One region of the Streptomyces sp. A18 genome, then DNA from elsewhere that is predicted to be linked to it. Evidence: riboswitches for the same ligand, from Rfam matches in the RefSeq annotation. Region 1 holds a riboswitch; each other region holds the start of a gene.
What was found. A riboswitch is a leader RNA that binds a small molecule or an ion and turns the genes downstream of it on or off. The one in region 1 is predicted to bind cobalamin.

Region 1 (3,875 bases):
GCATGATGAACTCGTCGAAGCCCTCGTCCTCGGGGCGGCCTTCGAGCCCCAGGTCGTGGTCGAGCTTGGCGGCCTGGATCAGGGTCCAGATCTGGGCGCGGATCGCCGGCAGCTTCGCCGGGTCCATGGCCGCGATCTGTGCGTGCTCGTCCAGGAGTTGCTCGAGGCGCGCGATGTCGCCGTAGCTGTCGGCGCGGGCCATCGGCGGTACGAGATGGTCGACGAGGGTGGCGTGCACGCGCCGCTTGGCCTGCGTGCCCTCCCCCGGGTCGTTGACCAGGAACGGGTAGATCAGGGGCAGATCGCCCAGGGCGGCGTCGGGGCCGCAGGCGGCGGAGAGGCCCGCGTTCTTGCCGGGCAGCCATTCCAGGTTGCCGTGCTTGCCGAGGTGGATCATCGCGTCGGCGCCGAAACCGTTGTCGTCGGCGGAGGCCGCGATCCAGCGGTAGGCGGCCAAGTAGTGGTGCGAGGGCGGCAGATCGGGGTCGTGGTAGATCGCGATCGGGTTCTCGCCGAAGCCGCGCGGCGGCTGGATGAGGATGAGCAGGTTGCCGCGGCGCAGGGCGGCCAGGACGATGTCGCCCTCCGGGTTGCTCGACCGGTCCACGAACATCTCACCGGGGGCGGGGCCCCAGTGCTGCTCCACGGACTCGCGCAGCTCGGCGGGGAGCGTGGCGTACCAGCGGCGGTAGTCGGCCGCCGGGATGCGCACGGGGTTGCGGGCCAGCTGCTCCTCGGTGAGCCACTCCTGGTCGTGGCCGCCCGCCTCGATCAGCGCGTAGATCAGCTCGTCGCCGTCACCGGAGGCGAGGCCGGGCACCTCGTCCGTGCCGAAGTCGTATCCCTCGGCCTGGAGTCGGCGCAGCAGGGCGACGGCGCTTGCGGGGGTGTCGAGGCCGACCGCGTTGCCGATCCGCGAGTGCTTGGTCGGGTACGCGGACAGGACGAGCGCGATGCGCTTGTCGGCGGCCGGGATGTGGCGCAGCCGCGCGTGCCGGACCGCGATGCCGGCCACGCGCGCGGCGCGCTCGGCGTCGGCGACGTACGCGGGCAGACCGTCCTCGTCGATCTCCTTGAACGAGAACGGCACGGTGATCAGACGGCCGTCGAACTCGGGCACGGCGATCTGGCTGGCGGCGTCCAGCGGCGATACGCCCTCGTCGTTGTCCTCCCAGTCGGTGCGCGAGCTGGTGAGGCAGAGCGCCTGGAGGATGGGGACGTCGAGGCCGCTGAGGGCTCCGGCGTCCCAGGACTCGTCGTCGCCGCCCGCGGATGCTTCGGCGGGCCGGGTGCCGCCTGCCGCGAGGACCGTGGTCACGATCGCGTCGGCGGCGCGCAGTTCGTCGATGAGTTCGGGCTCGGGGGTACGCAGCGAGGCGACGTACAGCGGCAGCGGGCGGGCGCCCGCGTCCTCCATCGCGCCGCACAGGGCCTCGATGAAGGCGGTGTTGCCGCTCATGTGGTGGGCGCGGTAGTAGAGCACCGCGACGGTCGGCCCCTCGACCTGGCGTGCGGTGCGCTCCAGCGGGCCCCACGAGGGTGCCGGGGCGGGCGGCTCGAAGCCGTGGCCGGTGAGCAGGACGGTGTCCGAGAGGAACCGGGCCAGCTGCTCCAGGTTGTCGGGGCCGCCGTGCGCCAGGTAGGCGTGGGCCTCGGCGGCGATACCGATGGGGACGGTCGACGCGGCCATCAGCTGGGCGTCGGGGGCCTGTTCGCCGGTGAGGACGACCACGGGGCGCCCGGTGGCGATGACTTGGTCGAGGCCGTCCTGCCAGGCGCGTACGCCGCCGAGGAGACGCACGACCACCAGGTCGGCACCGTCCAGGAGCTGCGGAAGGTCATCGAGCGGGAGCCGGGAGGGGTTCGCGTAGCGGTAGGCCACCGGACCGCCGGCGGCGCGGGCGCTGAGCAGATCGGTGTCGGACGTCGACAGGAGCAGGATCATGCGGCGTCGGGCCTTCCTCGGGGTGTCCACGCCCCGGGTGGTGTCGATGGCGTCTCCCCTGCTCGAGCGGACGAGAGCTCGGGGAAGGGAGTTCCTGGCTCACCCGGCAGGTGCACCGGGCTCACAGTGGCGGGACCGCGCCGGAATCACACCGGGCTTCCTCCCCTTGTCGCCGTCTGTGGCGACGACGGGCCGGCTGGCCCGTCACCAGGAATACTAAGGGCCGATCAACTGCCGGGGGGCAGGCGGACCTGCTGCGATGGGTCGGTATGCTCGCCGCCATGCCCCCATCGGTCCCCTCGCCAGCACTCTCGGGAGACGAGTCTGCCCGCGGCCGCGGCGACGCCTGCCCCGGGACGCTGCGGCTGCACCGGGCCGACGACGGGGCCTTGGCCCGCGTCCGCATCCCGGGTGGCCTGCTGACAGCGGGGCAGGCGGACGTGCTGCGGGACCTGGCGGAGCGGCTGGGAGACGGGGAGTTGCATCTCACATCGCGCGGCAACGTGCAGTTGCGCGGACTGCCTTGGGACTGCGGGAGCGAACTGGCTTCTCTGCTGGGCACATCGGGACTTCTGCCGTCCGAACGCCACGAGCGGGTGCGTAATGTGGTGGCCTCTCCGCTCTCGGGTCTCGACGGCCTCGGAGAGCAGGACGTCCGCCCGTGGCTGACCGCGCTGGACGAGCTGCTGTGCGCCGGCGACCGGGCCGCCGATCTGTCCGGCAGGTTCCTGTTCGCCCTCGACGACGGCCGTGGCGATGTGGCGGCCCTCGGCGGTGATGTGACCCTGACGGCGCGGGGCGAGGACGAAGCACTGCTGCGGATCGGCCCCGCGCACGACGCCGTCCTGATCTGCGCCGAGCGGGCACCGCGCGCCGCCCTCATCGCGGCCGAGACCTTCCTGGAGCAAGCGCCCGACGCGGGTGCCTGGCGGGTGACGGATCTGCCGGACGGCGTCGGCCCCCTCTTCGACGCGGTAGTGAGCCGCCTGCGCCAGGCCGGGCTCCGCGCCACCACCACCACCGAACCGCTCCCCCGGGATGCGGGCGGGCCCACCCTCGGCATCGTGCCCGGCCCGCACGACACGGCCGCGCTCTCCCTCGGCCTGCCCCTCGGCTCCGTCAGCGCGCCCCAGTGGCAGACCCTGACGGACGCCGCACGCCACCGAGGTGGCGGCGAACTGCGGCTGACCCCCTGGCGGGGAGTCGTCCTGCCGGGAGTCGAGCGGTCAGCGGCCGGACGGCTCCTGGAGGAGCTCGGGGCCGCCGGTCTCATCACCGGGCCCCAATCGCCGTGGACCGGCGTGGGCGCCTGTATCGGCAGGCCCGGCTGCGCGAAGGCGCTGGACGACGTACGCGCGACGGCGACAGCCGCGGTGGGCCCCGTCGGGGCGCTGCCCGTGTACTGGTCCGGGTGCGAACGCCGGTGCGGACATCCGCACGGGGAGTGGATCGACGTGGTCGCCACTCCCGACGGGCACCAGATCTCCCGCGTACGCGGCGAGAAACGGGACACGCCGGCGACCATCCCCGGCAGCTCGGGCGCACTGGCCGCCGCCGTGGCCGCGGCCCGCGACTGACCACACATGAACACATGATCAACCCCGCAAGACCCGACTGTCCCCTGCCCTATCAAGAGAGCGAACGCACTGTGCACCAGTACGAGAAGGACGGACCGGCGATCTACCGCCAGTCCTTCGCCACGATCCGCGCGGAGGCGGATCTGGCGGGCCTGCCCGCCGACGTGAGCCAGGTCGCGGTCCGTATGATCCACGCCTGCGGCATGGTCGACCTCGTACGCGACCTCGCTTTCACCCCGGACGTGGTGGCCCGTGCCCGCGAGGCCCTGCGCGCGGGCGCGCCCATCCTGTGCGACGTGGCCATGGTCGCCAGCGGCGTCACCCGCAAGCGGCTGCCCGCGGACAACGACGTC
Region 2 (3,875 bases), on a different contig from region 1:
AGGACCCCCTTCATCTCCAGGAAGGGCAGGAGGGACTCCTCCAGGTCGTTGCGGTAGGTCGTGTTGTCCGCGTCGAAGACGGCGTACGCGCCCTTGTCGCCGTTCTCCGCGATGACCTTGCCCAGCTTCGTCGCGACCGGCTTGGGCCAGTGCTTCAGCTCGGCCGCGATCTTCGTGCCCTTCGCGGAGGCGTCCGCGGCCGTCGCGTCCGTGCCGGGCCAAAGCGCCGTCCCCGCGAGGACGGCCGCGGTGAGCGCGCCCGCCGTGCCGAGTACGGCCAGCTTGCCCTTTGCCTTTACTGCCATGGTTCTGTGCCCCCTGAGAGCGGTCTGCGCCCCGTCCGGAGCGGCGGGTCATCGTATGAGGTCGGACCGCGGATTCCCATGATCGACATCACCGGAAGCGGCGGGCATGGGACGCCCGCGCGCGGGTAGGCGCATCGGACGCCCAACAGGTGTACGGGCCCGCCTCCGGGCCCCGCCCATCGCATACTGGAAGGCATGGAGACCGTCTCCCGTGAGTTCGTGCGGGCCGCTCCGCGGCTCGACGGCATGGTGGTGTCCGCCGTCGGCTACCGCACGGCGGGCGAGCACCCCGGTCTGCACCGCGGCCTGCCGTCCCCGTACCTGACGCTGATCTTCTCGCTGGACGGCCCCGTCGTCAGCGGCGCAAGCCCCGAGCAGGCGGGCGGCCCCGACGCCGACCGCACGGACATCGTCCTGGGCGGCCTGCACCAGCACCCGGCGTACGTCGTCAGGCCCGAGCACGAGGCGGGCATCCAGCTCGCCGTGCACCCGCTCGCCGCCCGCGCCCTGTTCGGCGTACCGGCCTCGGAGCTTGCGGGCGACCTGGTGACGTCCGGCGCGGATGTGCTGGGGCGCCGCGCCGCCGACGTACGGGAGTTGCTGTGCGAGCAGGTCGGCTGGGAGGAGCGGTTTGCCTCCCTGTCCGGCTACTTGAGGCAGCGCGCGGCCGACGCGGACGGCGGGGACCCCGTACGCCCGGAGGTCGCCGAGGCCTGGGCCTGGCTGGCCAGACACCGGGGCGTCGGCACCCTGCGCGGCCTCTCCCGGCACGTCGCGCTCAGCGAACGCCGCCTCACCACGCTCTTCCGCGCCGAGACGGGCCTGAGCCCCAAGCAGGCCGGCCGCCTGATGCGCTTCGAGCGCGCACGCAACGCCGTCGTGCGCCCCGTCGCGGCGGGCGCGGCCCCGGACCTGGCCCGCATCGCCGCCGACTGCGGCTTCTACGACCACTCCCACCTGGTCCGGGACTTCCAGCAGTACACCGGCATCAGCCCCAGCGGCTGGCTGGCCGAAGAGTGCCGGAATATCCAAGCCGGGAGCTACGGCCGGGGCGAAGAGTAGGAGCCATGGACACCACCGAGAAGCAGAAGCAGAAGCAGCCCGAGACCGCCTCCGGCGAGCGCGCCCCCAGCGTCTGGCCGACCCTCCAGGCGAACGACGCCCCCGCCCTGATCGACTTCCTGGTGGGCACCGTCGGCTTCCTGCGCACCGTCGTCTACGAGGACGGTGGCAGCGTGGCCCACGCCGAACTCGACTGGCCCGAGGGCGGAGCGATCATGCTCGGTTCGTACGACGACGGGGCCGGGGACTGGTGCCTGAAACCGGGCACCTTCGGCACGTACGTCGTCACCGACCGGGTGGACGAGCTCTACGAGCGGCTCAGGGCCGCGGGGGCCGAGATCATCCGTGAGATCGAGGACAAGCCGTACGGCAGCCGGGAGTTCGCCATCGCCGACCCCGAGGGCAACAAGTGGTCCTTCGGCACCTACCGCGGCGCACCCAGGCCCGAGCAGCCGTCCTGACCTCGCGTGATAGCTTGCGAGCGCCAGTCAACCCACACCAGGGCCAGGGAATCCGGTGCGAATCCGGAACTGACGCGCAGCGGTGAGGGGGAACGGGCGGGGCCAAGGCCACTGGGCGTCCACGGACGCCCGGGAAGGCGCCCCGTCCGGCCGATCCCCGAGTCCGAAGACCTGCTGGCGCCTTCGCCCGCGCACCGAGCGGCGGAGGTGACGAAGCAGGCCAGGCTCCGCGTATGAGCCGTGAGACTCAAGGGATCGTGTGTCCTCCACCGCCCGTCGTGTACGTATACCCGTCCTCCTCGGCATCGCTCTCTCCGTCACACTGACCTCCTGCGGCGGCTCCGGCTCGTCGGCCACCACCACGGACAAGAAGGCCGACGGCTATCCGCTGACCCTGACCTCCTGCGGCAAGAAGGCGAAGATCAAGGCGCCGCCGCAGCGGGCGGTCTCCCTCGACCAGGGCTCCACGGAGATCCTGCTCTCCCTCGGCCTCGCGGACCGCATGGCCGGCACCGGCACCTGGACGGACCCGGTGCTCAAGGGTCTTGAGAAGGACAACGCCCAGGTCGAGCGGCTCGCCGACAGCTACCCCTCCTTCGAGAAGGTCCTGGCCCAGGAGCCGGACTTCGTCACCGCCTCCTTCCTGGCGACGGTCAGCAAGGGCGGCGTCGCAGACCGCGCCAAGTTCGCCGAACTCGGCGTACCCGCCTATGTCTCGCCCTCCGACTGCGCGGGCAAGGACAACAGCGGCGACGGTGACGGCCGCCGCGACAAGACGCTGACCATGGACACGGTGTACGGCGAGGTGCGGGACCTGGCCAAGGCCTTCGGGGTCGAGAAGCGCGGCGAACGCCTGATCGCGGATCTCAAGGGCCGGGTGGCGAAGGCCACGAAGACCATCAAGAACACTGACGCCTCCGACGCGACGCTCCTCTACTGGTTCGCCAACTCCGACGCGCCCTACATCGCGGGCTGCTGCGGAGCGCCGGGCATCATCACCCGCGAGCTCGGCGCGAAGAACGTCTTCGACGACACCCGCGAGGAGTGGCCCCAGATCAACTGGGAGACGGTGGCCGACCGCGACCCGGACGCCCTGGTCATCGGCGACCTCACCCGCAAGTCGCAGACGGCGGAGAGCGCGAAGAAGAAGATCGAGTTCCTGGAGTCCAACCCGGCCACCAAGAACCTGACCGCCGTGAAGAAGAAGCGGTACGTGCTCCTGAGCGGCCAGGCCATGAACCCGTCGATCCGCACGGTGGACGGCGTGGAGCAAGTCGCCGACGCGCTGCGCGAGTTCGGGCTCGCCAAGTGAAAGGAGCCCTCCGGGGCCCGGTCGGCGTACGGAACATCCTGCTCTGCACGGCGGGCCTCGCCGCCCTCGCGCTCTCCGTGGCGGTGGCCGTCACGATCGGCCCGGCGGACATCTCCGTACCGGACGTGTGGTCGGCGGTGGCTGCCCACCTCGGCTGGGGCGAGGCGACGCTGACGCCCATCCGGGACGGCATCGTCTGGAACCTGCGGATGCCGCGCACGCTCCTCGCGGCGGTCTGCGGCGCTGGCCTGGCGGTCTGCGGGACGGTCCTGCAGTCCCTCCTGCGCAACCCGCTGGCCGACCCCTTCGTGCTCGGGGTCTCCTCGGGGGCTTCCACGGGCGCGGTCGCGATCGTCGTCCTGGGGGTCGGCGGGGGAGTGGTGTCGGTCTCGGCGGGCGCCTTCGTCGGAGCCGTCGTCTCCTTCGCCCTCGTCCTGCTGCTCAGCCACACCCTGGGCGGGAGCACCGACAGAGTGGTGCTGTCCGGGGTGGCGGCGATGCAGCTCTTCTCCGCGCTCACGTCGTTCGTGATCCTCACGGCGGGCGACGCGGAGACGACGCGCGGTGTCCTGTTCTGGCTGCTCGGCTCGTTGAGCGGGGTGGGCTGGACGGACGTCTGGCTGTGCGGGGCGGTGCTCTTCGTGGCCCTCGCGATCTGCCTGGCGCACGCCCGCACCCTGGACGCGTTCGTCTTCGGCCAGGACGCGGCGGCGACCCTGGGCGTCCACGTCGCCC
Region 3 (3,875 bases), on a different contig from region 1:
CTCGCCCTCGGCTCCGCGCTCGCGCTGTTCATGTACCCGCACTCGATCACGGCGACCCTCTCCTCCAAGAGCCGCAACGTGATCCGCCGCAACACCACGATCCTGCCGCTCTATTCGCTGATGCTGGGCCTGCTCGCGCTGCTCGGCTTCATGGCGATCGCGGCCGGGGTGAAGGTCGAGAACGGTCAGCTGGCGATTCCGCAGTTGTTCGAGACGATGTTCCCCGACTGGTTCACCGGCGTCGCGTTCGCGGCGATCGGCATCGGAGCGCTCGTGCCGGCCGCCATCATGTCGATCGCGGCGGCGAACCTCTTCACCAGGAACATCTACAAGGACTTCATCAGGCCGGACGCGACACCGGCGCAGGAGACCAAGGTCTCCAAGCTGGTCTCCCTGCTCGTGAAGGTCGGCGCGCTCGCGTTCGTCCTCACCATGGACAAGACGGTCGCGATCAACTTCCAGCTCCTGGGCGGCATCTGGATCCTGCAGACCATGCCCGCGCTCGTCGGCGGCCTGTTCACGCGGTGGTTCCACCGCTGGGCGCTGCTCGCGGGCTGGGCGGTCGGCATGATCTACGGCACGGTCGCCGCGTATGGCGTCGCGTCGCCGACGCAGAAGCACTTCGGCGGCTCGTCCGAAGAGATCCCCGGCATCGGCGAGATCGGCTACATCGGCCTCACGGCGTTCGTCCTGAACGTGGTGGTCACCGTGGTCGCGACCTTCGTCCTGCGCGCCATGAAGGCCCCTGACGGCATCGACGAGACCTCTCCCGGCGACTACACCGCGGACGCGGGCGACCCGGGTGTCGTGGAGGAGCTGCCGCCGGCCACGGCGGGGGCGCCGGGCGGGCACTGACTCTTCCCCGTACACAACGTGAGCGCGGGCCGCCGGAGGAATCCGACGGCCCGCGCTCACGTGCAGCCTCACGTGGCCTTGTAGAGCTCCGTCCGGACCCGCGCCGCGGCCTTGGCCGCAGAGGAGATCGCCAGGTCCTTGTCGGTGCCCGCGTCCACCATCACGAGCACACCGCCGACCCGCACCTCGGCCTGGTAATGCGGCGTGCCGTCGTACTCGTCGCCGCCCGTGGTCCGCGTGGTCTCCAGGAGGGCGTCGTCGCCGAGGTCCGGCAGCTTTTCGGCGACGTGGTGCTCCTCGACGGGGGCCGCCTCGGTGTCGACGGTGACGCGGGGGCACGCCTCGTTGAGCTGCCGACGGAGTTCGATGTGGCGCTCGGCGCGCTCGGAGGGCATCGAGACCAGGCGCTGGAAGACGTAGGGATCACCCTCGGAGACGGCCCCCGGATCCGGCCGCAGCGTCCGCTCGGCGCTGGCGCCCCGCATACGCCGCAGCTCCCCGCGCTCCTTCTCACCGGCCGGGCAGCCGCTCCAATCCCCGCCCCCGTAGCCCTGGTCGAAGAGACCCGTCGAGGTCTCCGAAGCCGTGGCCTTCTTCCCTGCGGCCGTGGGCAAGAGCAGCGCCGCCTTCAACTCGGCGTCCGTGAAGAGCCGGCGGGGATCGGCGTCACCGTCGACGCCGGCCGCCGCAGTCGGCTCCGGGGGCCGCGCAGGCTTCGTCTCCGCCTTCTCGCCGGCGTCCCCACATCCGGTGAGCAGCATCAGCAACCCCACGGCACAGCCCGCGCCAAGACCTCGCACGCCGTCTCCCCCTGTTCGACGTTCAGTTCGGCCGCCACCCTAGGGGACACACGCGCCGACACAAGATATGGGGCTGCCGCCCAGAGCCAGCACAAGATGTATGCTCGTGCTCGCTGTCGCCGCAGGGGAATCCGGTGCAAGTCCGGAACTGTCCCGCAACGGTGTATGAGTACGCATTTGTCGTGCTCGCAAGTCCGATGACCTGTCGACAGCGTGCCCGTTCCGACCGGTCCGGGTGCCAACGACGTCCGGGCCTCGTGGAATGGGCTGGTGGACGCGGAGCGCAGCCCTGCCCTGGGCGCGCCCCCGTGTGTCACTCGCCCCTCCCCAAGGCTCAGAGCCGAGCGAGGGAGTGCTCCACGTGACCATCGCGCCAGCCGAACCTGCGTCAGCGCAGACCACCGACGAGTCGCAGACCGCCGACGGCCCAGGCACCGCGCTGCTGCGTACCCTGACCGAACTCACCGCCGATCTCCCCGACGCCGACCCGGGCCGGGTCGCCGCCGCCGCGCTGCGCGGCCGTTCGGCGCGGGCCGATGTGGCGGAGCTGCGGGAGCTTGCGACCGAGGCGGCCGCCGGGCTCATCTCCGAGGACCCGACCTACTCGCAGCTCGCGGCCAGGCTCCTGAGCCTCAGCATCCGTGACGAGGCCGCGTCGCAGGGCGTGCGCTCCTTCTCCGACTCGGTCGCCGTGGGCCACCGCGAGGGCCTGATCGCGGACCGCACCGCCGCGTTCGTCGCCGACCATGCCGAGCACCTGGACGGTCTCGTCGAGGCGGCCCTGTCGGACGGCGCCGACTTCCGCTTCGGATACTTCGGCCTGCGCACCCTGCACAGCCGCTATCTCCTTCGCCATCCGATCACCCGGCACGTCATCGAGACCCCGCAGCACTTCATGCTGCGCGTCGCGAGCGGCCTCGCCGAGGACGGCTCCCCGCGCTCGGTGGACGAAGTCGCCGCCCTGTACCGCCTGATGAGCCGCCTGGACTACCTGCCGTCCTCGCCGACGCTCTTCAACTCGGGCACCCGCCACCCGCAGATGTCCTCCTGCTACCTCCTCGACTCCCCGCTGGACGAGCTGGACTCCATCTACGACCGCTACCACCAGGTCGCGCGCCTCTCCAAGCACGCGGGCGGCATCGGCCTCTCGTACTCCCGCATCCGCGCCCGCGGTTCGCTGATCCGCGGCACGAACGGCCATTCCAACGGCATCGTGCCGTTCCTGAAGACCCTGGACGCCTCCGTCGCCGCCGTGAACCAGGGCGGCCGCCGCAAGGGCGCCGCCGCGGTCTACCTGGAGACCTGGCACGCCGACATCGAGGAGTTCCTGGAGCTGCGCGACAACACGGGCGAGGACCAGCGGCGCACGCACAACCTCAACCTCGCGCACTGGATCCCGGACGAGTTCATGCGCCGGGTCGCCGCGAGCGAGGACTGGTCACTGTTCTCGCCGGCCGACGTGCCCGAGCTCGTCGACCTGTGGGGCGAGGAGTTCGACGCCGCCTACCGCAAGGCCGAGGCGGACGGGCTCGCCCGCAAGACCATCCCCGCCCGTGACCTCTACGGCCGCATGATGCGCACCCTCGCGCAGACCGGCAACGGCTGGATGACGTTCAAGGACGCCGCCAACCGCACCGCCAACCAGACGGCGGAGCCCGGCCACACGGTGCACTCGTCCAACCTCTGCACGGAGATCCTGGAGGTGACGGACGACGGGGAGACGGCCGTCTGCAACCTGGGTTCGGTGAATCTCGGCGCCTTCGTGGACACCGCCGCGGGCGACATCGACTGGGAGCGGCTCGACGAGACCGTCCGTACCGCCGTCACGTTCCTCGACCGTGTGGTCGACATCAACTTCTACCCGACCGAGCAGGCCGGGCGCTCGAACGCCCGGTGGCGCCCGGTGGGCCTGGGCGCGATGGGTCTGCAGGACGTCTTCTTCCAGCTGAAGCTGCCCTTCGACTCCCCTGCCGCGCGCGCCCTCTCGACGCGCATCGCCGAGCGGATCATGCTCGCCGCGTACGAGGCGTCGGCCGACCTCGCCGAGCGCCCCCAAGCGCCTTCGGCAGGCTCCGGTGCAGAGGGGACCCCCATCGGCCCGCTGCCCGCCTGGGAGAAGACCCGCACCGCGCGCGGCGTCCTGCACCCCGACCACTACGGCGTCGAGCTGACCTGGCCGGAGCGCTGGGCCGCGCTGCGGGAACGTATCGCCGTGACAGG
Region 4 (3,875 bases), on a different contig from region 1:
GGACGGCACCGGGCCAGGGCGGCAGAGAGACGGCGAGGACCGTGAGTCCGAGCCCGAGCACTGCCTTGTCCACGGGGTGGCGGCGGCGCCAGCGACTGCTGTGCGCCGCCGCGTCGATGGGCAGCACGCGGGGTCAGACCTGCTCGCCATCGGGCTGGTCGGCCTCCACGTCGGTGGCCTGCTCAGCGGGCGCTTCCTGCGATCGTGCGCTCTCCGCGCCCTGGCGGCGCCCCCTGCGCAGACCGAAGTAGTACGCGAGGACGCCCGCGCCGAGTGCCGCCTGCAGGGCGAAGAGCGCCGACTCGACCTCCCCGGACGGCGGTTCGTACAGCGGCGAGAACCACGGCTCGTAGTCCGGCTCGATCTCGGTGATCGCGGTCTCGGCCTGGGCATCGGCCCCGGCGAACGGCTCCTTCTCGTCGTCGCCGAGACCGAGCGCCAACGGCAGCACCGCGAGCGCGGCGACGATGAGGAGGAGCAGAGTGTTGATCTTCGCGTTCCGGCTCATCAGGCGCTGGCCCCCGTCTCCGTCGTCTTCGTCGTGTCCGCCGTCTTCGCCGTCTTCGCGTTCGTCGTGTCCGCCGTCTCCGCCGTCTCCACCGCCTTCGTGGCCGACCGCTTGCCCTGCAGCAGGACGCCGAGCCGCGTCAGCTCACCCTTGCTGGACTGCACGAGCAGCCGCATCACCAGGACGGTGAGCAGCCCCTCGCTGACGGCCAGGGGGATCTGCGTGACGGCGAAGATGCCGCCGAACTTGCCGAGCGCGCCCATGAACCCGCTGCTCGGGTCGGGGAAGGCCATGGCCAGCTGGACGCTGGTGACGCAGTACGTGGACAGGTCCGCGACGAACGCGCCGAAGAACACGGCGACCATGAGCGGCGCGCCGTACCGCTTCAGGAGGCGGTAGACGGCGTATCCGGCCCAGGGCCCGACGATCGCCATGGAGAACACGTTGGCGCCCAGCGTGGTGAGCCCGCCGTGGGCGAGCAGCAGGGCCTGGAAGAGCAGGGTGATGGTGCCGAGCACCGCCATGATCGGCGGCCGGAACAGGATGGCGCCGAGCCCCGTTCCCGTCGGGTGCGAGCAACTGCCCGTCACGGAAGGGATCTTCAGCGCGGAGAGGACAAACGTGAAGGCACCGGAGGCGCCGAGAAGCAGGGTGCTCTCGGGGTGCTCCTTGACCTCACGGGTCAGGGAGCGGACTCCGTGGACGACGAATGGCGCGGACGCTACGCCCCAGGCGATCGCGTGCGCCGGCGGGAGGAAACCCTCGGCTATGTGCATGGCTCAGCAGACCCTCTCCAGCACCTCGTGGATGGACAACGCGCCTTGGCCGGTCTCCTGGCTGACGGGTCGTACCGACCGAACTCCGCCTTCCCGGATGCGTGAGCACCCAGTGGCTGCCGCGAGGGCTGGAGCCGGACTTCCCGATCACAGTGGCGAGGGCCGCACCGGCATCACACCGGATTTCCCGTTCACCAAGGCGTGGTGACCCTAGTGCGCAATCGAGTTGCCTGACAACTTGTGGAGCCACCCCACCTGTGGCACGCGCGGGCGCACCCGAACACGGGCGTGCGCCCCTGGTCAGGGCGCGTCTCAGGAGTGTGTGATCTGGTCCGTGGTCGCGAACACCGCGTGACAGAGGCGGCGTCCCGCGGCTGCTGCGGACGGGGCCGTGTCCCACCTCACGGTCCGGGATGTGATCAGTACTGCCCAAGAGGCCGACCAGCCCCTTAGCCTGACCGGTGCAGCTGGTTCGCCCTGTCCGCCAGACAGGAGCGTCGTAAGAGGGAACCCGGTGGGAATCCGGGACTGCCCCGCAGCGGTGAGTGGGAACGACCGCCGTCATGAGCACTGGATCCGAGCGGATCCGGGAAGCGACGGCCAGTAGGAGCCTGTTTCGGCAGGTGTGCCCGCGAGTCCGAAGACCTGCCCGTTGCCTGTACGTGACCCCTCACGTGCGGACATCCCGGTGACCTCGTGGGCGGGTCGGCGTACAGATCAGGTGGGGCACCGCGCCGCAGGCGCGCGTTCGGTCCGCCCGGTTCGTCATCCCTTCGCGTCCGTGTCCCGTCCCCGGGATCCTCAGGAGTCATCTCGCGAAGGAGATTTCCGTGACACCGAAGTCCGCAGCCGCGGCAGCACGAGCCACCGTCTACGGCTACCCCCGCCAGGGCCCCGACCGGGAACTGAAGAAGGCCGTCGAGGGGTACTGGAAGGGCCGCGTCACCGCCCACGCCCTCCGGGACACCGCGGCGCAACTGCGCCGGGCCACCTGGCAGCATCTGGCCGCCTCCGGCATCCATGAAGTGCCGACCGGTGACTTCTCGTACTACGACCATGTCCTGGACACCAGCGTCATGGTCGGCGCGGTCCCGCAGCGGCACCGCGAGGCCGTCGACACCGACATGCTCGACGGCTACTTCGCCATGGCGCGCGGTACCAAGGACGTGGCGCCCCTTGAGATGACCAAGTGGTTCGACACGAACTACCACTACCTCGTGCCGGAGCTCGGCCCCGACACCGTCTTCACCGCCGACTCCGCCAAGCAGGTCGCCGAGCTGAAGGAGGCCATCGCTCTCGGCCTCGCGGCCCGCCCGGTCCTCGTCGGTCCGGTCACCTACCTGCTGCTCGCCAAGCCCGCGCCCGGCGTTGCCGTCGACTTCGAGCCACTCACGCTCCTGGACCGACTCCTGCCGGTGTACGCCGAGGTCCTGGGCGACCTGCGCGCCGCCGGTGCCGAGTGGGTGCAGCTCGACGAGCCCGCCCTGGTGCAGGACCGCAGCCCGGCCGAACTCAACGCCGCCGCCCGTGCCTACCGCTACCTCGGCACCCTCACCGACCGTCCGAAGCTGCTCGTCGGCTCCTACTTCGGCAGGCTCGGCGAGGCACTTCCGGTGCTCGCCAAGGCGCCGGTCGACGGTCTCGCCCTGGACTTCACCGAGGCCGCGGCCAGCCAGCTGGAGGATCTCGCCGCCGTCGGCGGGCTGCCCGGCAAGCGTCTTGTTGCGGGCGTCGTGAACGGCCGCAACATCTGGATCAACGACCTGGAGAAGTCTCTCTCCACGCTGGGCACGCTCCTGGGTCTCGCCGACCGGGTCGACGTCTCCGCGTCCTGCTCCCTGCTGCACGTCCCGCTGGACTCCACCGTCGAGCGCGACATCGACCCGCAGATCGCGCGCTGGCTGGCCTTCGCCCACCAGAAGACCGCCGAGATCTCCACACTGGCCCGCGGCCTGGCCCAGGGTGCGGGCGCCATCGCGGCCGAACTCTCCGCCAACCGTGCTGACTTGGCGTCCCGCTCGGGCTCGGCCCTCACCCACGACCCGGCCGTACGCTCGCACGTCGCCTCCGTCACGGGCTCGGATGCCCGCCGCACGCACGCCTACCCGGAGCGCGCGGCGGCCCAGCGGACCCGCCTCGGCCTGCCCCAACTGCCCACGACCACCATCGGCTCCTTCCCCCAGACCACCGAACTGCGCACGGCACGGGCCGACTTGCGAGCGGGCCGCATCGACACGTCCGGCTACGAGGAGCGCATCAAGAGCGAGATCCGCGAAGTCCTCGCCTTCCAGGAGGAGGCGGGCATCGACGTCCTGGTGCACGGCGAGCCCGAGCGCAACGACATGGTGCAGTACTTCGCCGAGCAGCTCACCGGCTACCTCGCCACGCAGCACGGCTGGGTCCAGTCGTACGGCACCCGCTATGTGCGCCCGCCGGTGCTGGCCGGTGACATCTCGCGGCCCGAGCCGATGACGGTGCGCTGGACCTCGTACGCCAACTCGCTCACCGACCGCCCCGTCAAGGGCATGCTCACCGGCCCGGTCACCATGCTCGCCTGGTCCTTCGTCCGCGACGACCAGCCCCTCGGTGAC

Region 2: another riboswitch for cobalamin. It lies ahead of AC5P1C_RS06200 (ABC transporter substrate-binding protein); the one in region 1 lies ahead of cobN (cobaltochelatase subunit CobN).
Region 3: another riboswitch for cobalamin. It lies ahead of AC5P1C_RS30985 (ribonucleoside-diphosphate reductase subunit alpha); the one in region 1 lies ahead of cobN (cobaltochelatase subunit CobN).
Region 4: another riboswitch for cobalamin. It lies ahead of metE (5-methyltetrahydropteroyltriglutamate--homocysteine S-methyltransferase); the one in region 1 lies ahead of cobN (cobaltochelatase subunit CobN).

What each region holds. Positions count from the first base shown of each region.
Region 1 is NZ_JBWLKL010000013.1:28,730-32,604, forward strand. Features, by position in the region: gene cobN (cobaltochelatase subunit CobN) at 1-1,945, opposite strand, end outside; cobalamin riboswitch at 2,015-2,166, opposite strand; gene cobG (precorrin-3B synthase) at 2,215-3,522, shown strand; gene AC5P1C_RS21540 (precorrin-8X methylmutase) at 3,594-3,875, shown strand, end outside.
Region 2 is NZ_JBWLKL010000003.1:118,653-122,527, reverse strand. Features, by position in the region: gene AC5P1C_RS06215 (HAD family hydrolase) at 1-305, opposite strand, end outside; gene AC5P1C_RS06210 (AraC family transcriptional regulator) at 501-1,367, shown strand; gene AC5P1C_RS06205 (VOC family protein) at 1,373-1,828, shown strand; cobalamin riboswitch at 1,836-2,021, shown strand; gene AC5P1C_RS06200 (ABC transporter substrate-binding protein) at 2,088-3,140, shown strand; gene AC5P1C_RS06195 (FecCD family ABC transporter permease) at 3,137-3,875, shown strand, end outside.
Region 3 is NZ_JBWLKL010000027.1:23,951-27,825, reverse strand. Features, by position in the region: gene mctP (monocarboxylate uptake permease MctP) at 1-855, shown strand, start outside; gene AC5P1C_RS30990 (hypothetical protein) at 924-1,655, opposite strand; cobalamin riboswitch at 1,756-1,879, shown strand; gene AC5P1C_RS30985 (ribonucleoside-diphosphate reductase subunit alpha) at 2,017-3,875, shown strand, end outside.
Region 4 is NZ_JBWLKL010000024.1:103,830-107,704, reverse strand. Features, by position in the region: gene cbiQ (cobalt ECF transporter T component CbiQ) at 1-127, opposite strand, end outside; gene AC5P1C_RS29660 (energy-coupling factor ABC transporter substrate-binding protein) at 134-508, opposite strand; gene AC5P1C_RS29655 (energy-coupling factor ABC transporter permease) at 508-1,284, opposite strand; cobalamin riboswitch at 1,315-1,512, opposite strand; cobalamin riboswitch at 1,736-1,951, shown strand; gene metE (5-methyltetrahydropteroyltriglutamate--homocysteine S-methyltransferase) at 2,115-3,875, shown strand, end outside.